Regions from separate parts of the Aquitalea sp. FJL05 genome, predicted to be linked through region 3. Evidence: predicted binding sites of a transcription regulator. Region 3 holds the regulator's gene; each other region holds the start of a gene.

What was found. The regulator sigma-54, encoded in region 3, starts transcription at its own class of promoters, with help from an activator protein. The targets are predictions, from matches to a motif close to CTGGCACGCTTCATGCTT.
Region 1: a site for sigma-54 is predicted at 2,243-2,260, ahead of flgB (flagellar basal body rod protein FlgB). Genes of this name have one in related genera too.
Region 2: a site for sigma-54 is predicted at 1,553-1,570, ahead of DBR44_RS18845 (ANTAR domain-containing response regulator). Genes of this name have one in related genera too.
Region 4: a site for sigma-54 is predicted at 3,006-3,023, ahead of DBR44_RS16545 (pilin). Genes of this name have one in related genera too.

Annotation. Positions count from the first base shown of each region.
Region 1 covers NZ_QAJS01000009.1:198,025-202,831, reverse strand. Annotated here, with positions in the region: gene flgE (flagellar hook protein FlgE) at 1-637, opposite strand, end outside; gene DBR44_RS09020 (flagellar hook assembly protein FlgD) at 677-1,372, opposite strand; gene flgC (flagellar basal body rod protein FlgC) at 1,388-1,798, opposite strand; gene flgB (flagellar basal body rod protein FlgB) at 1,801-2,211, opposite strand; gene DBR44_RS09005 (OsmC family protein) at 2,463-2,879, opposite strand; gene tsaD (tRNA (adenosine(37)-N6)-threonylcarbamoyltransferase complex transferase subunit TsaD) at 3,002-4,027, shown strand; gene DBR44_RS08995 (ATP-binding cassette domain-containing protein) at 4,074-4,807, shown strand, end outside.
Region 2 covers NZ_QAJS01000021.1:15,079-19,885, reverse strand. Annotated here, with positions in the region: gene DBR44_RS18850 (4Fe-4S binding protein) at 1-1,279, shown strand, start outside; gene DBR44_RS18845 (ANTAR domain-containing response regulator) at 1,600-2,190, shown strand; gene DBR44_RS18840 (CmpA/NrtA family ABC transporter substrate-binding protein) at 2,200-3,303, shown strand; gene DBR44_RS18835 (NarK/NasA family nitrate transporter) at 3,557-4,759, shown strand; partial or broken gene nirB (nitrite reductase large subunit NirB) at 4,778-4,807, shown strand, end outside.
Region 3 covers NZ_QAJS01000006.1:303,939-308,745, forward strand. Annotated here, with positions in the region: gene lptA (lipopolysaccharide transport periplasmic protein LptA) at 1-149, shown strand, start outside; gene lptB (LPS export ABC transporter ATP-binding protein) at 146-877, shown strand; gene DBR44_RS06220 (RNA polymerase factor sigma-54) at 881-2,311, shown strand; gene hpf (ribosome hibernation-promoting factor, HPF/YfiA family) at 2,381-2,704, shown strand; gene ptsN (PTS IIA-like nitrogen regulatory protein PtsN) at 2,826-3,290, shown strand; gene hprK (HPr(Ser) kinase/phosphatase) at 3,283-4,239, shown strand; gene rapZ (RNase adapter RapZ) at 4,220-4,807, shown strand, end outside.
Region 4 covers NZ_QAJS01000018.1:7,753-12,559, forward strand. Annotated here, with positions in the region: gene DBR44_RS16530 (PglL family O-oligosaccharyltransferase) at 1-108, opposite strand, end outside; gene DBR44_RS16535 (PglL family O-oligosaccharyltransferase) at 204-2,033, opposite strand; gene DBR44_RS16540 (pilin) at 2,090-2,524, opposite strand; gene DBR44_RS16545 (pilin) at 2,546-2,974, opposite strand; gene DBR44_RS16550 (adenosylmethionine--8-amino-7-oxononanoate transaminase) at 3,164-4,513, shown strand; gene DBR44_RS16555 (hypothetical protein) at 4,640-4,807, shown strand, end outside.

The sequences.
Region 1 (4,807 bases), on a different contig from region 3:
TAGCCGTACCCTTGACGTAATACATGGTCAGGTTGTGCTGATTACCCAGGCTGTCATACACCTGTGCCGCATTCGACCAGTTAAAACTGTTGGTATTGGTCGGATTCAACGGCGTTACCGTCGGCGGCGTCAGTCGCGAATCCACATTCACGCCCATGGTGACCTTGGTGGTGACTGCCGGCGAAATCAGATTGGTTTGCAGTTTCAGATCGGTGACCGGGCCCTGGGTCACCACGCCATTATTGGCCATCCAGCCTTGCAGGCGGTCGTTGCCATTGACGATGTAACCATCCTTGTCCACCTGGAATTGTCCGTTGCGGGTATACGCCAGCGAACCGGTGGTCGAGGTCGGATTCTGCCGCATGATAAAGAAGCCATTGTTATTGATGGCCAGGTCCAGGCTGCGGCCGGTCGGGGTGATGTTGCCAGCACTGAAGGACTGGGTGACTGCATTCACCTGCGAGCCGATACCGGCGCTGGTATTGGCCACACCATAAAAGCTGGTGGAGAACAGATCGGCAAACTCGGCGCGCGAACTCTTGAAGCCGACGGTGCTGGCATTGGATACGTTGTTGCCAATGGTATCCAGCTGCGAGGACGCCGAATTCAGACCGCTCAAACCTTGTTGAAAACCCATGTGATTACTCCCCGAAACCTGTTTGCGCTAATGACTTGGTTAAGACAGCTGTGCAACGTTTGCCAGACCGACGCTGGTCCCGTCTTTCATGATCAGTTGCGGCGAGCCGCTGGCCCAGCTGACGGCGGTTACCGCCTGGTTGGCATACGGTGTGGCCGTCACCGCAGCGCTGCTGGCACTGGTCGCCTTGGCACTGAAAGTGTATTTGCCGCTGGGCAACTGCTTACCGTTGGCATCGGTGCCATCCCAGTTGAAAGAGTTAAGGCCGCTGCTAGGGCTCTTGACCGTCAGGGTATCCACCACATTGCCATTGGCGTCGGCGATACTGACGGTGTAATCGGTGGCCGCACCACTCAGATTCACGGCACCCTGCACATTGGAACCGCTGGTCAGGCCCAGCGCATTACCCGGCACCAACGCCTGCTTGCCAATCATGGTGGCAGCCATCAGCGATTGATTGGCAGCCTGCGACTGCACCAGGCTCTGCATGGCGGTGTTCAGCGTCTGCATCCCGGATACCTGACTGATCTGCGCCATCTGGCTGGTGATCTGGCTGTTATCCATCGGGTTCATCGGGTCCTGCGCCTGCAACTGCGTCACCAAGAGCTTGAGAAAGCGATCCTGAATACCCTGTGCACTGGTATCGGTATTGGAATTACCGGTGCCACTGGTGCTGCCAGTAGTGCCATTCAGCGCGGCATACGGATTGGTCGAGGAATTAACCGAGCTGGTCATGGCTGCTGCCTTTCATCACTGTCCAAGCTGCAGAGTCTTCTGCAGCAGGGTTTTGGCGGTATTCATCATTTCCACATTGGTCTGATACGAGCGCGAGGCGGAAATCATGTCGGACATTTCCTCGACCGGATTGACATTGGGCATGTTGACATAACCCTTTTCGTCCGCCAGAGGGTTGCTGGGGTCGTACTTCAGCCGCGGCGGGGTCTGGTCTTCCACAATGGAAGTCACCCTCACACCGGCCACTTGCGGCTGACTGGCGGTAACCGGCAAGGCGGTAAACACCACGTGGCGGCCCTTGTAAGGCTGGCCGGTCGAGCTGGTGGCACTTTCCGCATTGGCGATATTGCTGGCCACCACGTTAAGACGCATGGACTGGGCAGTCAGCGCCGAACCGGAAATGGCAAAAATATTGGCGAGCGACATGGTTACTGGCCTCCACCGGTAATGGCGGTATTCAGACTGGACATACGCTTGCTGAGGAAGGTGAGCGTGGTCTGGTATTGCAAGGCGTTATCGGCAAAGGCCGCACGCTCCACATCCATATCCACCGTGTTGCCGTCCAGGCTTTGCTGTACCGCATTGCGATACTGCACCGCCGGCTTGCCGGCACTGCCAGCCCCCGTACCAGCCAGATGGCGCGTATCGGTCACATTCATCGCCAGCTTGCCCTGTCCATCCTGCGCAGACTGCAAGGCCTGCTTGAAATCGAAATCGACTGCCTTGTAATTGGGGGTATCGGCATTGGCAACATTGCTGGCAATGACTTCCTGGCGATAGGCGCGCAGGTTGAGCGCTCGCTGCTGAAAATCAAATTCCTTGCCAATCTTGTCCAACATGACCTTGCCTCCTTGAATGCGTCCCCATCCTTAGCAGGAACTGTGCCAGCACAAACAATCCATACAGACCATTGATTTTATTGAAACTACAGGCAATACACACCACCACCCGCACAGCGCACACCGGCAGGAGCGGCAAGTTTTGCCGCCATCACCGCCCCGCTGCCGCTGCCACCAAAACAAAACCGCCGACGGCCCATGGCGTCGGCGGTTTTGATCCAGCCTTAACAGCACACCCCGCAAACAGCTTCTTAGTCTGCGCGCAGCTCGAAATCGTGGCTGATGTCAGCCGTCTTGCCCAGCATGATGGAGGCCGAGCAGTATTTCTCCGCCGACAGCTTGATGGCCCGCTCCACTACCTCGGACTTGAGATCACGTCCGGTGACCACAAAGTGGAAATGAATCTTGGTGAAGACCTTGGGTTCGGTCTCGGCGCGCTCGGCTTCCATTTCCACCCAGCAATCAGTCACTTGCTGACGCGACTTTTTCAGAATGGAAATCACGTCATAGCTGGTACAGCCGGCAGTGCCCAAGAGCAGCAGCTCCATCGGACGCGGCCCCAGATTGCGGCCGCCGCCTTCCGGCGCACCATCCATCACCACCGCATGGCCGCTGCCGCTCTCGCCCATGAAACACACGCCATCCACCCATTTGAGTCTTGCTTTCACTGCCCCATCCTTCCGCTTTTGTTCAGCGCAAATCCGCTTAATCGCCACAGACTATCATTCCCGATTTGGGCAGACAAAGATTCACCGGTAAAATGGAAAGATTGACCTGTTATAAAGCCATCATGCTGGTACTTGGAATCGAATCATCGTGCGACGAAACCGGCGTTGCACTGTACGACCTTAAGGCGGGCCTCATTGCCCACCAACTGCATACGCAAATGGCCATGCACGCCGAATACGGTGGCGTGGTGCCCGAACTGGCCAGCCGCGACCACATCCGCCGGGTTATCCCGCTCACCGAAGCCTGCCTAGCTGAAGTCGGCAAGACCCTGGCCGATGTGGATGCCATTGCCTACACCCAAGGCCCCGGCCTGGGTGGAGCCCTGCTGGTTGGTGCCAGCGTGGCCAATGCGCTAGCCTTTGGCCTGAACATTCCGGTGATTGGCGTCCATCATCTGGAAGGCCATCTGCTATCGCCGCTGCTGGCGGAGCCGCGACCGGACTTTCCCTTCATCGCCCTCTTGGTATCCGGCGGCCACACCCAGCTGATGGCCGTACGCGGCATCGGCCAGTACGAGGTGCTGGGCGAAACGCTGGACGACGCAGCCGGCGAAGCCTTCGACAAGACGGCAAAACTGCTGGGCCTGCCCTACCCAGGCGGCCCGCTGTTGTCGCGCCTGGCCGAAGAAGGCGACCCGGCGCGCTTCAACCTGCCACGCCCCATGCTGCACAGCGACAACCTGGACATGAGCTTCTCCGGCCTCAAGACTGCCGTGCTGACACTGAGCAAACAGGTGGAAGCCGAGCATGGCCAGATCGACGAACAGACGCGCAAAGACATCTGCCGCGCCTTTCAGGAGGCCATTGTCGACGTGCTGGTCAGCAAATCGCTGAAAGCCCTGAAGCAGACCGGCATGAAAAAGCTGGTGGTGGCTGGCGGCGTAGGTGCCAACAAACAGCTGCGCGCCGCACTGGATCAGGCCGCGGCAAGGCGCAAGCTGGAGGTGTTCTACCCGCCACTGGCCCTGTGCACCGACAACGGTGCCATGATTGCCTTTGCTGGCGCCATGCGGCTGAAATACGCCACCGCACCCGGCAGCTACTCGATCAAACCGCGCTGGGACCTGTCCGGCCTGCCCGCTGCCTAAATCACCCCGCCGGCGCAGCCTGCTGCGTCGGCCTGACAACCCCATCATGATCCAACTGAAAAACCTCAGCCTGCGTCGCGGCCTGAAAGAATTACTGGTCAACGCCAGCCTGACCCTGAACCCCGGCTACAAAACCGGCCTGGTCGGTGCCAATGGTGTGGGCAAATCCAGCCTGTTTGCCCTGCTCAAGGGCGAGCTGCACGCCGATGGCGGCGATGCCGACATCCCCAAGCAATGGGTCATGGCCCATGTGGCGCAGGAAACGCCGGCACTGGACACCGCTGCCATCGATTACGTGCTGGATGGCGACCACGAGTTACGCCAACTGGAAGCCGAACTCTCTGCCGCCGAAGCGCGCGACGACGGCAGCGCCATCGGCCATCTGCATGGTGAGTTGGCGCGCATCGAAGCCTATTCTGCCCCGGCCCGCGCCGCCAAGCTGCTGACCGGCCTGGGCTTTGCCACCGAAGCCCACCAGCGGGCAGTGAAAAGCTTCTCCGGCGGCTGGCGCATGCGGCTGAACCTGGCGCAGGCGCTGATGTGCCGTTCCGACCTGCTGCTGCTGGATGAACCCACCAACCACCTGGATCTGGAAACCGTACTGTGGCTGGAAGACTGGCTGCAAAGCTATCCGGGGACCTTGCTGATCATCTCGCATGATCGCGACTTCCTCGACAGCATCTGCAGCCATATTGCCGAAGTAGCCAACCAGACCCTGACGCTGTACACCGGCAATTACAGCCAGTTTGAAACCATGCGTGCGGAAAAGCTGGCGCGCCA
Region 2 (4,807 bases), on a different contig from region 3:
GGCGCTGCTGCTGATTCCGGCCTGGCTGCCGCTGCCGGGTGACAGCGCGCGCATCGTCAACAATCTCACCATCTTTGCCCAGTTTGTGTTCTGGGGTATCTGGTGGCCTTTCGTGCTGCTGTCCATGGTGCTGTTTGGCCGGCTGTGGTGCGGCGTGCTGTGTCCGGAAGGGGCGCTCAGCGAATGGGCGGCCAAGAAGGGCCTGGGCCGACCGATTCCACGCTGGATGCGCTGGGACGGCTGGCCCTTTGTCGCTTTTGCCCTTACCACCTTGTACGGCCAGCTGGTGAGTGTTTACCAGTATCCCAAGGCGGCGCTGCTGGTGCTGGGCGGTTCCACCGTGGCCGCCATTGCCATCGGCCTGGTGTATACCCGTGGCAAGCGCGCCTGGTGCCGCCATCTGTGCCCGGTCAACGGCGTGTTTTCCCTGCTGTCCAAGCTGGCCCCCATGCATTACAAGGTGGATGAACAGCGCTGGCTGGAATCCACCCGCCAGTCCGTCATTCGTATTCAGGCGGTAGACTGCGCACCGCTGCAGCCCTTGCGCCACATGCAGGGCGGCAGTGGCTGTCATATGTGCGGCCGTTGCAGCGGTCACCGCGATGCCATCAGCCTGGGCCTGCGCTCACCGGCAGAAGAGGTGGTGAAGGTGGCGGCCAAGGAAGCCACGGTGTGGCAGACCTTGCTGATTGTCTACGGCTTGCTGGGCATTGCCATGGGGGGCTTTCACTGGACGGCCAGCCCCTGGTTTGTCGACATGAAACAGGCGGCGGCGGAATGGCTGGTGGACCACGACATCATGTGGCCGCTGGATACCGATGCGCCGTGGTGGCTGCTCACGCATTACCCGGATCACAACGACGTGTTTTCCTGGCTGGATGGCATGGCCATCATCGCCTACATGCTGGGTACCGCGCTGGTGATCGGCAGCGGCCTGCTGCTGGCCTTGTCCTGTGCGGTGCGTCTGGCCGGCACGTGGCGCAGCCAGCGCCTGCATCATCTGGCACAAAGCCTGATTCCCTTGGCCGGTATCGGCGTGTTTCTGGGCTTGTCGGCGCTGACGGTGACCCTGCTCAAGGCCGAGGGCATTGCCACCGGTTGGGCCAATGACCTGCGCCTGGGCCTGCTGCTGCTGGCCAATGTCTGGTCGTTGTGGCTGGCGGCGGGCATCGTACGGCAATGGCAGGCCGGCTGGCGCATGCTGCCGGCACTGGCTTGCCTGCTGGCAGGCATGGCGCTGGTGGATGCGGCCTGGGGCTTCATGTTCTGGTGGTGGTAAACCACCAGGCGTGTATGGCAGACAGGGCGGCTTGACCGCCCTGTTTTGCGTCTGGAGTCAGGCGGCGGCCGGTACCCGCAGTAGCTGCAGTACATGACTGCCTGCGGATCGATCCCAATACACGGTGCTTGTCCATGCGCAGTCTCTGCGCATTTGTACTGATGCTCGCGCTTACCCCGCTTGCACTTGCCCAACCGGCGGGAGGCTTGGCTGGCTGGCCTCGTATTACGCGGTCTGGCATTGGCCGGTCTTGTTTGTCTTAAAACATGGTTACAGGCACGATTATTGCGAGTCGGTATCAACGACTTCCTGACGCTGCCATGACTGCTTCCTCTCCATTACGACTGTTGCTGGTCAACGATACCGACCGCCCGATGGCGCAGCTGCATGCCGCGCTGACGGCGGCCGGCTATCTGGTGATCGTCCAGGCCCAGGGTGCGGCCGAGCTGCTGCAGCTGGTGGACAGCCAGGCCCCCGACATCATCATCATCGATACCGAATCCCCCTCGCGTGACACCTTGGAACAACTGGCGCTGATGGGCCATGCCGCGCCACGCCCGGTGGTGATGTTTGCCGAGCAGGGCGGGCTGTCTACCATTCAGGCCGCAGTCAGCGCCGGGGTCACCGCCTATGTGGTGGACCAGGTGGCAGCCAGCCGGCTGGCTCCCATCATCGATATGGCGCGGGTGAAATTTGAAGAAGACGCTCGGCTGAAAAAGCGCCTGGCCGAGGTGGAAGAACAGCTGGCCGACCGCAAGCTGATCGAGCGCGCCAAGGGCATCCTGATGGAGCGCCGCCAGCTCACCGAAGCGCAAGCCTATGCGCTGCTGCGCAGCCAGGCCATGCAAAGCGGCCTGCGTCTGGTGGAGCTGTCCCGACAACTGATCAATTCCAGCAAGCTGCTGGGCTGAAAGCCTTTGATGACTGCTCCTGCATCCCTACACACGCTGAATCTGGGCTTTGTTGCACTCACCGACTGTGCGGCACTGGTGGTGGCCCGCAAGCTGGGGCTGGACCGGGAGCTGGGCCTGCAGTTCTGCCTGCAGCGCCAGCCGTCCTGGTCTGCCGTGCGCGACAAGCTGATGAATGGACAACTGGATGCCGCCCATGCCTTGTATGGCTTGGTCTACGGCATGCAACTGGGCATGGGCAGTCCGCAATGCGAGATGGCCATCCTGATGACGCTGAACCAGAACGGGCAGGGCATCAGTCTGGCCCCGGCGCTGGCGCAGCAATACCGCGAGGGTGTCAGCCTGACCGAGATCAGCCAGCAGCTGGGCCGCCCGCTGACGCTGGCGCACACCTTTCCTACCGGCACCCACGCCATGTGGCTGTATTACTGGCTGGCGGCGCAAGGCGTGCATCCGTTGCGTGAGGCCCGCTGCGTGGTGATTCCCCCGGCCCAGATGAGTGACGCGACGCAGGGCGGCCTGCTGGACGGCTTTTGCGCCGGCCAGCCCTGGCACGCCCTGGCACAGCAGCAGGGTGTGGCCAGCCTGGTGGCCGACAGCGCCGCCATCTGGCCGGATCATCCGGAGAAAGTATTGGCCTGCCGCCGTGAGCTGGTGCAGCAACAGCCCGAGCTGGCCGGGCGACTGGTGCAGGCGTTGTTGCTGGCCAGCCACTGGCTGGACCAGCCGGAAAACCATGCGCAGACGGCCGCCTGGCTGGCGGAGGATGATTGTCTGGCCATGCCGGCCGAGCTGATCCTGCAGCATTGGGAAACCGCCACTGCAGGCCAGCTGCGCTTTTGTGATGAGGGCCGGGTCAACTATCCCTATCTGTCGGACGGGCTGTGGTTCCTGCGGCAATACCGGCGCTGGGGCATGTGGCAGGGCGAGGCCGAGCAGGGCGTGGTGGCCGCCGTCAACCAGACCGCGCTGTACCAGCAGGCGGCGCGGGCTTGCGGTCTGCCGCTGCCTGCAGCCGGCGAGCGCCACAGTGTGCTGATGGATGGCTGCCACTGGCCAGCGCTGGCGGATGCTGCGCCCAGTGTCGGTGCGCTGCAGCATTTCACGCACTAATGCAGTGCAGCATAAGGCCGCAGGCGACGTGAAACAGCTATATACCGGCATTTTGCTGCTGGCACGCTCTTTGCATTGATTAGCTCGCAGCGGCGCAATGGCGTGCCGCCTGCACCAGACATCGCGACAGCGGCCAACGGCGGCCACTGCCGACCCGGACAACGGCGTCCTCTCCTGATTTCACCATCAGGGAGGACGCCGTTTTTGTTTTGGCCATTTGGCGGGAAGCACGCTTCCCCGACAGGAGCACTACATGGACCGCACTTTCTGGCAAGCCGGACACAAGCCGACCCTGTTTTCAGCCTTTTTGTATTTCGACCTCAGTTTCATGGTGTGGTATCTGCTGGGGCCCCTGCAGGTGCCCATTGCCACTGCCCTGCATCTGTCCACCCAGCAGCGCGGCCTGATGGTGGCCACGCCGATTCTGGCCGGGGCCATCCTGCGCTTGCTGATGGGCGTGCTGGTGGACCGCATCGGCGCACGCGCTGCCGGCATCATCGGCCAGCTGATCGTGATTGCCGCCTTGCTGGCGGCCTGGCAGATCGGCATTGCCAGCCTGGGCGGTGCGCTGCTGCTGGGCCTGTTCCTCGGTGTGGCCGGGGCCTCGTTTGCGGTATCGCTGCCGCTGGCCTCGCGCTGGTATCCGCCGCAGCACCAGGGCACGGCCATGGGCATTGCCGGGGCGGGTAATTCCGGCACCGTGCTGGCAGCCTTGTTTGCCCCCGCGCTGGCGGTGGTTTACGGCTGGCAGAACGTGTTCGGCCTGGCCTGCATTCCGCTGCTGGCTGCGTTGGCCATTTTTGCTGTCTGTGCCAAGGACGCACCGAATGCGCCGCCGGCCAAGAAGCTGGCCGACTATCTGGCCGTGCTGAAGGAAAAGGACGCCTGGTGGTTCATGTTCTTCTACGCCATGACCTTTGGCGGCTTCTCCGGTTTTGCCAGCGCGCTGCCGGGCTATTTCCACGACCAATTCGCTTTTGATGCCAAAACGGCTGGCCTGTATACCGCGGCCTGCGTGTTTGCCGGTTCGGTGATGCGGCCGCTGGGTGGCATGCTGGCCGACCGTCTGGGCGGTACCCGCTCGCTGCTGGCGGTTTACCTGTGCTGTGCACTGCTGATTGGCGCGGCCGGTTTCAATGTGGGTGGCCCGTCTGCGGCGCTGGTGTTGTTCATCCTGGCCATGCTGTGCCTGGGGGCCGGCAACGGCGCGGTGTTCCAGCTGGTGCCGCAACGCTTTGGCAAGGAAATCGGCGTGCTGACCGGCCTGGTGGGCATGGCCGGCGGGGTGGGGGGCTTTGCACTGGCCGCCAGCCTGGGGGCGATCAAGCAGGCCACTGGTGGCTATGCGGCTGGCTTGTGGCTGTTTGCCTGCTTGTGTGGCCTGGCCTGGCTCAGCCTGGCCGGCGTGAAACAACGCTGGCGCAGTGGCTGGACCGTCGCCGCGGCCCGCGTATAAGAAGCGAAGGAGAGCACGATGGATATGGCAGAACTGCAGGGCAAGACC
Region 3 (4,807 bases):
ACGTCATCACCTACAACACCGAAACCGAGCTGTATGAAGTCAGCAGCGGCGCCAGCAGCAATGGCGGCCGCGTCACCGCCATCATCCAGCCCAAGCCCAGGGACACCACCGCCCCTGCCGCCAAGAAACCCGACGGAAACGCACCATGAGCGGCCCCAGCATTCTGAAAGTCGAGCGGCTGAAAAAGCGCTTCAAGAAACGTACCGTCGTCAAGGATGTCGCCCTGCAGATCCAGAGCGGCGAAGTGGTCGGCCTGCTCGGCCCCAACGGCGCGGGCAAAACCACCAGTTTTTACATGATTGTCGGCCTGATCGGCGCCGATGAAGGTGAAATCACCCTGGATGGCAGCAGCATCACCCACCTGCCCATCCACCAGCGCGCCCGCCTTGGCCTTGGTTACCTGCCGCAGGAAGCCTCGATTTTCCGCAAGATGACGGTGGAGGAAAACATCACCGCCGTACTGGAAATCGCCGGCTACAAAGGTGACAAGCTGGAAAAGGAACTCAGCCTGCTGCTGGACGACCTCAATATCGCCCACCTGCGCGAAAGCAATGCCCTGTCGCTGTCCGGCGGCGAAAGACGCCGGGTGGAAATCGCCCGCGTACTGGCCACCCGCCCGCGCTTCATCCTGCTGGACGAGCCTTTTGCCGGCGTCGACCCGATTGCCGTGATCGACATCCAGAAAATCATCACCTTCCTGCAACAACGTGGCATCGGCGTACTGATTACCGACCACAACGTACGGGAAACCCTGCGCATCTGTGACCGCGCCTACATCATCAGCGACGGCTCGGTACTGGCCTCCGGCGAACCGGAAGAACTGGTCAACAACGAGAAAGTGCGCCAGGTCTACCTTGGCGAACACTTCCACCTGTAAGCCATGAAACAGTCACTACAGCTCAGGGTTTCACAGCAACTCACGCTTACCCCGCAACTGCAGCAGTCGATCAAGCTGCTGCAGCTGTCCACCCTCGACCTGCAAACCGAAGTCGAGCGCTTCCTGCTGGACAACCCCATGCTGGAACGCGGCGACGACACCCCGACACAAGAAGGCAGCACCAGTACCAGCGACACGCCGGCGGCCGGAGAAGAGAGCACGCCCGCCTCCGACAGCAATGACAGCGACAGCAACCCGCGTGACGACAGCAGCGGCGAACTCACCGACTGGGGCAGCGGCAGCCGCCGCAACGACGGCGACGACGAGTTCGACCCCATGCTCAACGTCCCCTGCCCGGTCAGCCTGCGCGAACATCTGCTGGCCCAGCTGGGCGAACTGACGCTCCCCACCCGCGATCAGGCCATCGTGCAATTGCTGATCGAAGAACTGGACGACAACGGCTTTCTCAGCGTCGATCTGGAAGAACTGGCCAGTCATTTGCCGCTGGAACTGGAGCTGGAAGCCGACGAACTGATGGTCGGCCTGCGCCTGTTGCAGCAGTTCGATCCGGCCGGCATCGCCGCGCGCTCGCTGGCCGAATCGCTCTGCCTGCAGCTGGACCGTCTGCCACCGCAGGAAAACGGCCATGCCCTGGCGCGCAAGATCGTGGCAGAACACCTCGGTTTGCTGGGCAATCGCGACTATACCCGGCTCAAACGCCTACTCGGCGTCGACGACGCCGCCATCCGCCAGGCCCAGCAACTGATCGCCCGGCTGACCCCCCATCCGGCAGCCGGTTTCGGTGGCGAGGACGTGCACTACGTCATCCCCGATGTCACCGTGCGCAAACGCCGCGGCCGCTGGGTGGCCGAACTCAACAACGGTGCCGTACCCCGGCTGCGGGTCAACCAGCTGTATGCCCAGATGCTGTCGGAAAACCGTGCCGGTGCAGGCGAGCTTTCCGGCCGCCTGCAGGAAGCAAAATGGCTGGTCAAGAACATCCAGCAGCGATTTGACACTATCCTGAAAGTGTCGGAAGCTATAGTGGAAAGGCAGCAAGCGTTCTTTGAACACGGAGAAGTGGCCATGCGTCCGCTCATCCTGCGCGATATCGCAGACGAGCTGGGACTGCATGAATCAACCGTTTCCCGGGTGACTACCCAGAAATACCTGCTCTGCCCGCGCGGCTTGTTCGAGCTGAAATATTTCTTCGGCAGTTCCCTGGAAACCGACAGTGGCGGCGAATGCTCGGCCACTGCCATCAAGGCCCATATCCGCCGCATGATAGACGGCGAAAATACGGCCAAGCCACTTTCTGACAGCGCCATTGCCGACGAATTGGGTAAACAGGGCATGCAGGTTGCAAGACGTACCGTTGCGAAGTATCGTGAAGCTATGCAGATTCCACCGGTCAACCTGCGCAAGGCATTGTAGGACGCCTTGAAGAATATCCGCTTGCCCGGCCGACCCGACCGGGCAGTCAACACAAGAAGGAGTTAGGGTATGAACCTCAAAGTAACCGGTCTCCACCTCGAAGTAACCCCGGCCCTCCGCGAATTTCTGGAAAGCAAGCTGGAACGTATCACCCGCCATGTCGATCACGTTATCGACGTTACCGTCACACTGTCGGTAGACAAGCTGGTGCAAAAGGCAGAAGTCAACGTTCACCTCTCCGGCAAGGACATCCACGTAGAAGCCACCGACTCCGATATGTACGCTGCCATCGACTCGCTGATGGACAAGCTGGATCGACAGGTACTCAAGCACAAGGAAAAACAGAGCGAACACCGCGTGACTCCGCAGGTTCAACCGGAAGCCACCCTGTAATCACCTGACCGACGATGCGGGAACCCAGCGGGTTCCCGTTTTTATTTGCACGGAGCCTTTTTCATTTTGATGAAGGCAACGTAGAATTGGCCAGTTTTTGTAGCCGCGTGCACACATTCCTATGAGCCTGATCGGCAAAATCCTGACACAGGATCACATCCTCCCGGACCTGGATGTCGCCAGCAAGAAGCGCGTCTTCGAGCAGGTGGGCCTCCTTATCGAAAACACCCACGGCATTGCGCGCAGTGAAATTTTCGACTGCCTGTTTGCCCGGGAAAAGCTCGGCTCCACCGGACTGGGCCAGGGAGTCGCCATTCCGCATGGCCGTGCCCGTGGTCTGAAGGAAGCCGCCGGCATCTTCATTCGGCTGAAGAACCCCATCCCCTTCGATGCGCCGGATGGCAAGCCGGTGCAAAGCCTGTTTGTACTGCTGGTACCGGAACAAGCCACCGACCTGCACCTGCAGGTACTGTCGGAACTGGCCCAGCTCTTCTCCAGCAAACAGCTGCGCGAACAATTGCTGACTGCCACCAACCGCGCCGAGCTCTACCAGTTGCTCACTGCATGGAATACCAATAATGCCTAGCATCACCGTGCGCCGGCTGTATCAGGACAATCAGCAAAAGCTCAATCTGACCTGGGTGGCCGGCACCGGTGGTGCCGACAGCCCCATCGGCAATGACGAGCAGCGCCCTACGCTGGCACTGGTGGGTCACCTCAACTTCATCCACCCCAACCGTGTACAGGTGTTGGGTCTGGCCGAAGTCGACTACCTGAACCGGCTGGAACAGTCCGCCGCCAAGACCGCGCTGGACCAGCTGTTCCACAAGACCATGTCGGTGGTGATGGTGGCCAATGGCCAGCAGGTACCCAAGCTGCTGCGCGACTACTGCCACACCCATAACGTGCCACTGATGAGCACGCCGCTGGAAAGCCCCTACCTGATGGATGTGCTGCGCATCTATCTGGCGCGTGCGCTGGCGGTTTCAACAGTGCTACATGGGGTTTTTCTCGATGTGCTGGAAATCGGCGTGCTGATCATGGGCGACTCGGCCATGGGCAAGAGCGAGCTGGCACTGGAACTGATTTCACGCGGTCACGGCATGGTGGCCGATGACGCAGTGGAACTCTACCGCATCGGCCCGGAAACACTGGAAGGCCGCTGCCCGCCCCTGCTGCGCGACTTTCTGGAAGTGCGCGGCCTGGGCATTCTGAATATCCGCACCATTTTCGGTGAAACCGCCGTCCGGCCGAAAAAGGTGCTCAAACTGATCATCCATCTGGTCAAAGCCAACGACCAGGCCATGCAGGCACTGGATCGGCTGAATATCCAGTCCGAAACCCAGGACATTCTGGGTGTCACCGTACGCAAGGTGGTGCTGCCAGTGGCTGCAGGCCGCAACTTGGCCGTGCTGGTGGAAGCGGCAGTACGCAATTACATCCTGCAACTGCGTGGCATCGACAGCACGCGTGAATTCATCGAACGCCATACCAACTTCCTCAGAGATCAGGAAAATGCGCCTGATATTGATTAGCGGCCTGTCCGGCTCCGGCAAATCCATTGCCCTGCGCGCGCTGGAGGACTCCGGCTATTATTGCGTGGACAATCTGCCAGCCACCATGCTGCATGAGGCCATGTCGCTGTATGCCGACTATGGCTACGAGCAAATCGCCATCAGCGTGGATACCCGTTCCAGCCCTTCGCTCGGCGCATTGCCACAGGAAGTGGACAAGCTGCGCCAGCAAGGCGTGGACGTACGACTGCTGTTTCTGGAAGCCAAGCCGGAAACCCTGGTCAAGCGCTTTTCTGAAACCCGTCGTCGCCACCCCTTGTCCGGCAGCGGCTCCACGGTGGAAGAATGCATCCGGCTGGAGCAGGAGTTACTGGCCAGCATCCAGGAAATGGGCATTCGCATCGACACCAGCGAGCTGTCGGCCAATGCACTGAAAAGCTGGATCAAGGAATTGGTAGAGGCAGACAGCAGCCGGCTGACCATCATCTTCGAGTCCTTCGGCTTCAAGCATGGCGTCCCGCTGGATGCCGACTATGTCTTCGATGTGCGCTGCCTGCCCAATCCCTACTACGACCCTGCCCTGCGTCCA
Region 4 (4,807 bases), on a different contig from region 3:
AAACCACTGCGGCAATGGCACGAAATGGATACGGGAGGCAAAAGGCATGATGGCGATCAGGCAAAACGCCAGCAAGGCCAGACGGCGGGAAAAAGTTGGAAAAGACATGATGGAGTCTGGGGCTAAAAGCAAAGCATGGAGGATACCGCATGTAGCGCGGTGAAGACACCGCCAGCCAGAAGACTGGCAGTGTCGTTAACTACCTAGAACAAGGGCTTGCGGGTGGCCGGGGAGGCAACTGTCATGACTGCCGCGATACGGCCAGGATCGGTCTGAACACCATGATCGACATATGCCTTGGCCGCCTTGGAGGTAATCAGCTGCAATGGCTTCAGTTCATCTTTCTTCATCACGGCCAAACGGTAATCAAAATTGGGCGCATAATCTGGATAGTTGGCGATTGCCAGCTTTATCGTATGCTCGGCTTTGGCCATCTGCTTATCCAGTGCATACAAGACTGCCAATTTCAGTAGCACTTCAGGGTAGGGTCGGTATGCTGCCAATCGGGAAAAGTGCTGCAGCTTCAGATCCAGCTGCTCACGCGAGGGAATCAAATAATTGGCCAATACCATATCTGCATCATTAGTCCACAACGGATTTTTGCCAACATCAAACAAGGCTCCCATCCGCCGCACATTCTCTTGTGCATTTGGTGCTGGCAAGTCATAGGCGACCATTGTTTTAAAGGCTGCAATACCAGTCCCAAGATAAAGCAATGTCATTATCGCGACAACCAAACCCGCCACCCTGACAAATGATGGCCGCATCGAAATTGTTACTCTTGGCGCTGGCGCTAGCAAAAGAACAATCAAAAACATACTCAAAAATGGCAGATACCATAGCGGGTATTCAAACATGCTGTGCGCCAGGATCACGCCACCAATACCCAGCAACAGCAAGTTTTCCGCCGACTGCTGTCCTTTTCTAAAAAAACTGCCCAGTGCGTAGCCAAGTGTGGCAAATACAATCAGTACACCAACAATGCCGGTTTCAGCCAACAGCTGGAAAAACAGGTTATGGCAATGAACAAACAGCCAGCTCTCAGGATATTTCGGTAGACCACCAGTCAGCTCCATCTCCACCGACTGAGCGGGGAAACCTCCCCAACCAACGCCAAACCAGGGATGTTGCAGAAAAATTTCCCATGCTTTAGTCCACTCAATACGGCGACGAATACCAAAACCAGCAGAAAAGAAACGGTCTGCACCACTAACAACATGGATGGGAATACCGAGCCAGGCCAACAGTGCTGCAATCTGCTTACTAAATAATTGCGTCAATACTATCAAGACAACTGCGATCATCACAGCCCGGATCATTCGGCGGACTGTTTCAGCCTTATTCTGCCTTGACCAATACCATCCCAGCCCGGCAAAAATCAGCACATAAGCCCACACCAGACGTGCACCTGCACATGCTGACAGCCAAGCCAGAAGAAAAACGCTCCCGATGAAGAAAGACATACGCAATCGTCTTTTAGCATAAAGATAGCAGGCAGCCAGGATTCCCCAGCTTAAAAATTGGGCATACTGATTACGCTGCCCAATATTACCCATGATATTTGAATTTACCTCAGACTGATCAAATACCACATAGCCTTGAAATAAAGGAGCAAGACTCAACACCTGCAACAAGCCCAACACCACTTGCAGCATGGAAAAAATAAAAATGACTGTCGCCAGAATCAGCAAAAAATCTTCGCTGTTATTTTTATTGAAATGAATGGAGAACTGCAAACTCCAAAGAACAAGAAAGCCCAGTATTGCAATCAAGATTGTGAAATTCGCCAAATTATGACCAGTCATAGCCAGATAAATGGCAAAACACAAAAATGGTAGCAATACTGCAGAGATATTTAGTGAGGAATTATTCCGTGCTGGTAGGATAAATAGCATGGAAGTCGCCAAGAAAAACAAGCACGATGCATCCGACACCCAATCAGGCAGAGGCGCATAGCGCAGCCAGCTCAAAAAAGGCATGGTTACTGCCGCAGCAATTAATAAGCTGCCCATGGTTATCTTTTTAATCATCATAAAAAAAGGTGCTCTTTGCAGAGCACCTTCCCTAATTAATTACTCAATGATCAAAATTAGTTACCGTTGCGGCAGTTGGAAGGTACCCAGTTTGTTGGAAGGGTAGCTGCAGCACATTTCCACGAAATTGCACCACTTCCCGAACTAGGGCTCAAGGTCAAAGTATTAGCGGACCCGGTAGAGTCAACTAATGTGTTATAAGTCACGGTAATAACACCAGAGGTACCAACCACCACACTGGAAACAGCATTACCTGAAATAGATGTTGACAAACCTGCCGAAGCATTTGACGTCGGAAACTGGTTATTAGATGCGTAATATTCAGATACGGCAGTCTTGGCTGCAGATGCCAGCGACAAACCTTCCGTTACACGCGCACGCTTGGTGTAATCCTGGTAGGCCGGGATAGCGATGGCAGCCAGAATACCGATGATGGCAACAACGATCATCAGTTCGATCAAGGTAAAACCTTGCTGAATTTTGCTATTCATAACGTATTCCTCTTTATAAAGTTAACGACAACTCGATGGAAGGTACTGTGAAAATGTTGCACTGGCTTGACATGTCCACATGATTGAACCACTAGAAAGTTGTGGCATCATGGTTACGGTCAATCCAGACAATACCGTACTAGCATTAAAATTTACTACTATATTGCTGACTGACGATGCTGCCACTATATTGATTGAATCAATATATTTCGTTGCATAAGTGCTTGCCGACAAAATACCTGCTGACGCATTACTGGATGGCCAGCTATTATTACTGGTATAGCTATCCCAAACTGCAGACTTGATCGCATCGGCAGCCAGCAACCCTTCGGCTACCTTTGCTCGTATCGTGTAAGCCTGATACGCCGGTATGGCAATCGCGGCCAATATGCCGATGATGGCAACAACAATCATCAGTTCAATCAAAGTAAAACCATTATTGCCCCGCATGACCCTCTCCGTGGTATGCACTATCCATACCATGCAGAAAGCGTGCCAAGCGGCCCCATCCAGTAAATTCAGTCCGTCAGTACATCCCATAGCCCGCATTACGCGGCAGGATGTGACGTTTTTTGTCAGTTCGGGTGGTGCTTGCGGGCTGTGTTAGCATCCAGCCCATTCCCCATTCAGGAGTTTGCCGTGAGCAATCAGGACTGGCTGCAACGCAGCCGCCAGCATGTGTGGCATCCATGTACCCAGATGAAGCGCCATGAAACCTTGCCCATCATTCCCATCGCGCGCGCCGAGGGCGTGTGGCTGGAGGATTTCGAAGGCCGACGCTATCTGGATGCGGTCAGTTCCTGGTGGGTCAATCTGTTCGGCCATGGTAACCCCAGGATCAAGCAGGCAATCAAGGATCAACTGGATCAGGTAGAGCATGTCATTCTGGCCGGCTTTACCCACCAGCCAGTGATTGAGCTGTCCGAGCGGCTGTGCGCGCTGAGCGGCCAGGATCATGCGTTTTATGCCTCGGATGGTGCTAGTGCCACCGAAATCGCGCTGAAAATGAGCTTTCATTACTGGAAGAATGTCGGTCGTCCGGAGAAATGCCGCTTTATCAGTCTGGACAACAGCTATCACGGCGAAACTGCCGGTGCGCTGGCAGTGACCGATGTGCCACTGTTTTCCGCGACCTATGCGCCGCTGCTGAAACCCGGGGTACGTGTCCCCACCCCGGATGCGCGCCAGGCTGGCCCGGGGCAAAGTGCAGCCGATGTGGCAAGGCAGGCATTGCGCTCGTTGGAGAATGTGCTGGCCAAGAAAGCTGGTGAAATGGCGGCCATCATCGTCGAACCACTGGTGCAGGGCGCTGCCGGCATGGCCATGTACGATCCGGTTTACCTCACGGAGCTGCGCCGGCTGTGCGATCAGTATCAGATACACCTGATTGCCGACGAAATCGCGGTCGGCTTTGGCCGCACCGGCACTCTGTTTGCCTGTGAGCAGGCTGGGATCACGCCAGACTTTCTCTGTCTATCCAAGGGGATTACCGGCGGCTTCCTGCCCCTGTCCTGCGTGCTGACCAGCGATACGGTCTATCAGGCCTTCTATCACGATGAGGTGACGCGCGGCTTTCTGCATTCACACAGCTACACTGGCAATGCGCTGGCCTGCAGTGCGGCACTGGCAGTGCTGGATATCTTTGCCGATGAAGACATCATCGCCCGTAACCGCGAGCTGGCCGCAACCTTTAGCGCCATTCTGGCACCGCTGGCCGAGCGTGCCGACGTACGGCATTTCCGCCATACCGGCATGATCTGGGCCTTTGATGTCGACAGCCCCCGCTCGGACTTTGCACAAGCCTTTTTCTCAGCCATGCTTAAGCATGGTTGCCTGGTAAGGCCAATTGGCAAAACCGTGTACTTCATGCCGCCTTACATCTTGCAAGCAGAGGAGATGACTCAACTGTTTCAGGCCACAACACAGGTACTGGATGAGTTAAGTCAACAAAACGATGTTTTGACCGGGCCTGTGACTGCCTTGCCCTGAGTGCTACCTTGCTTTGGCCGGCTTAATTCAAATAGCATAGAGAGTGATACATGGCAGGGAACGATTTACATCCGCTTCCCCGCCTTTCATTCCCAGCGCTACGCCGCCTTGCCATGAGGACGCACGATGCAGCTTGCCTTGCCCGCCCTCGATAGGGATCCACGATTGGTCGACACCAACCCCGACAGCGTAGCCAGCTGGGTAGAGCGCTTGCCGTATAGCGACCTGCAGGAATGCGGCCGCCTATTGCTTGAGGCCCTGCGAGGCCTGAGCCGCACGCCGATGGAAGTAGGC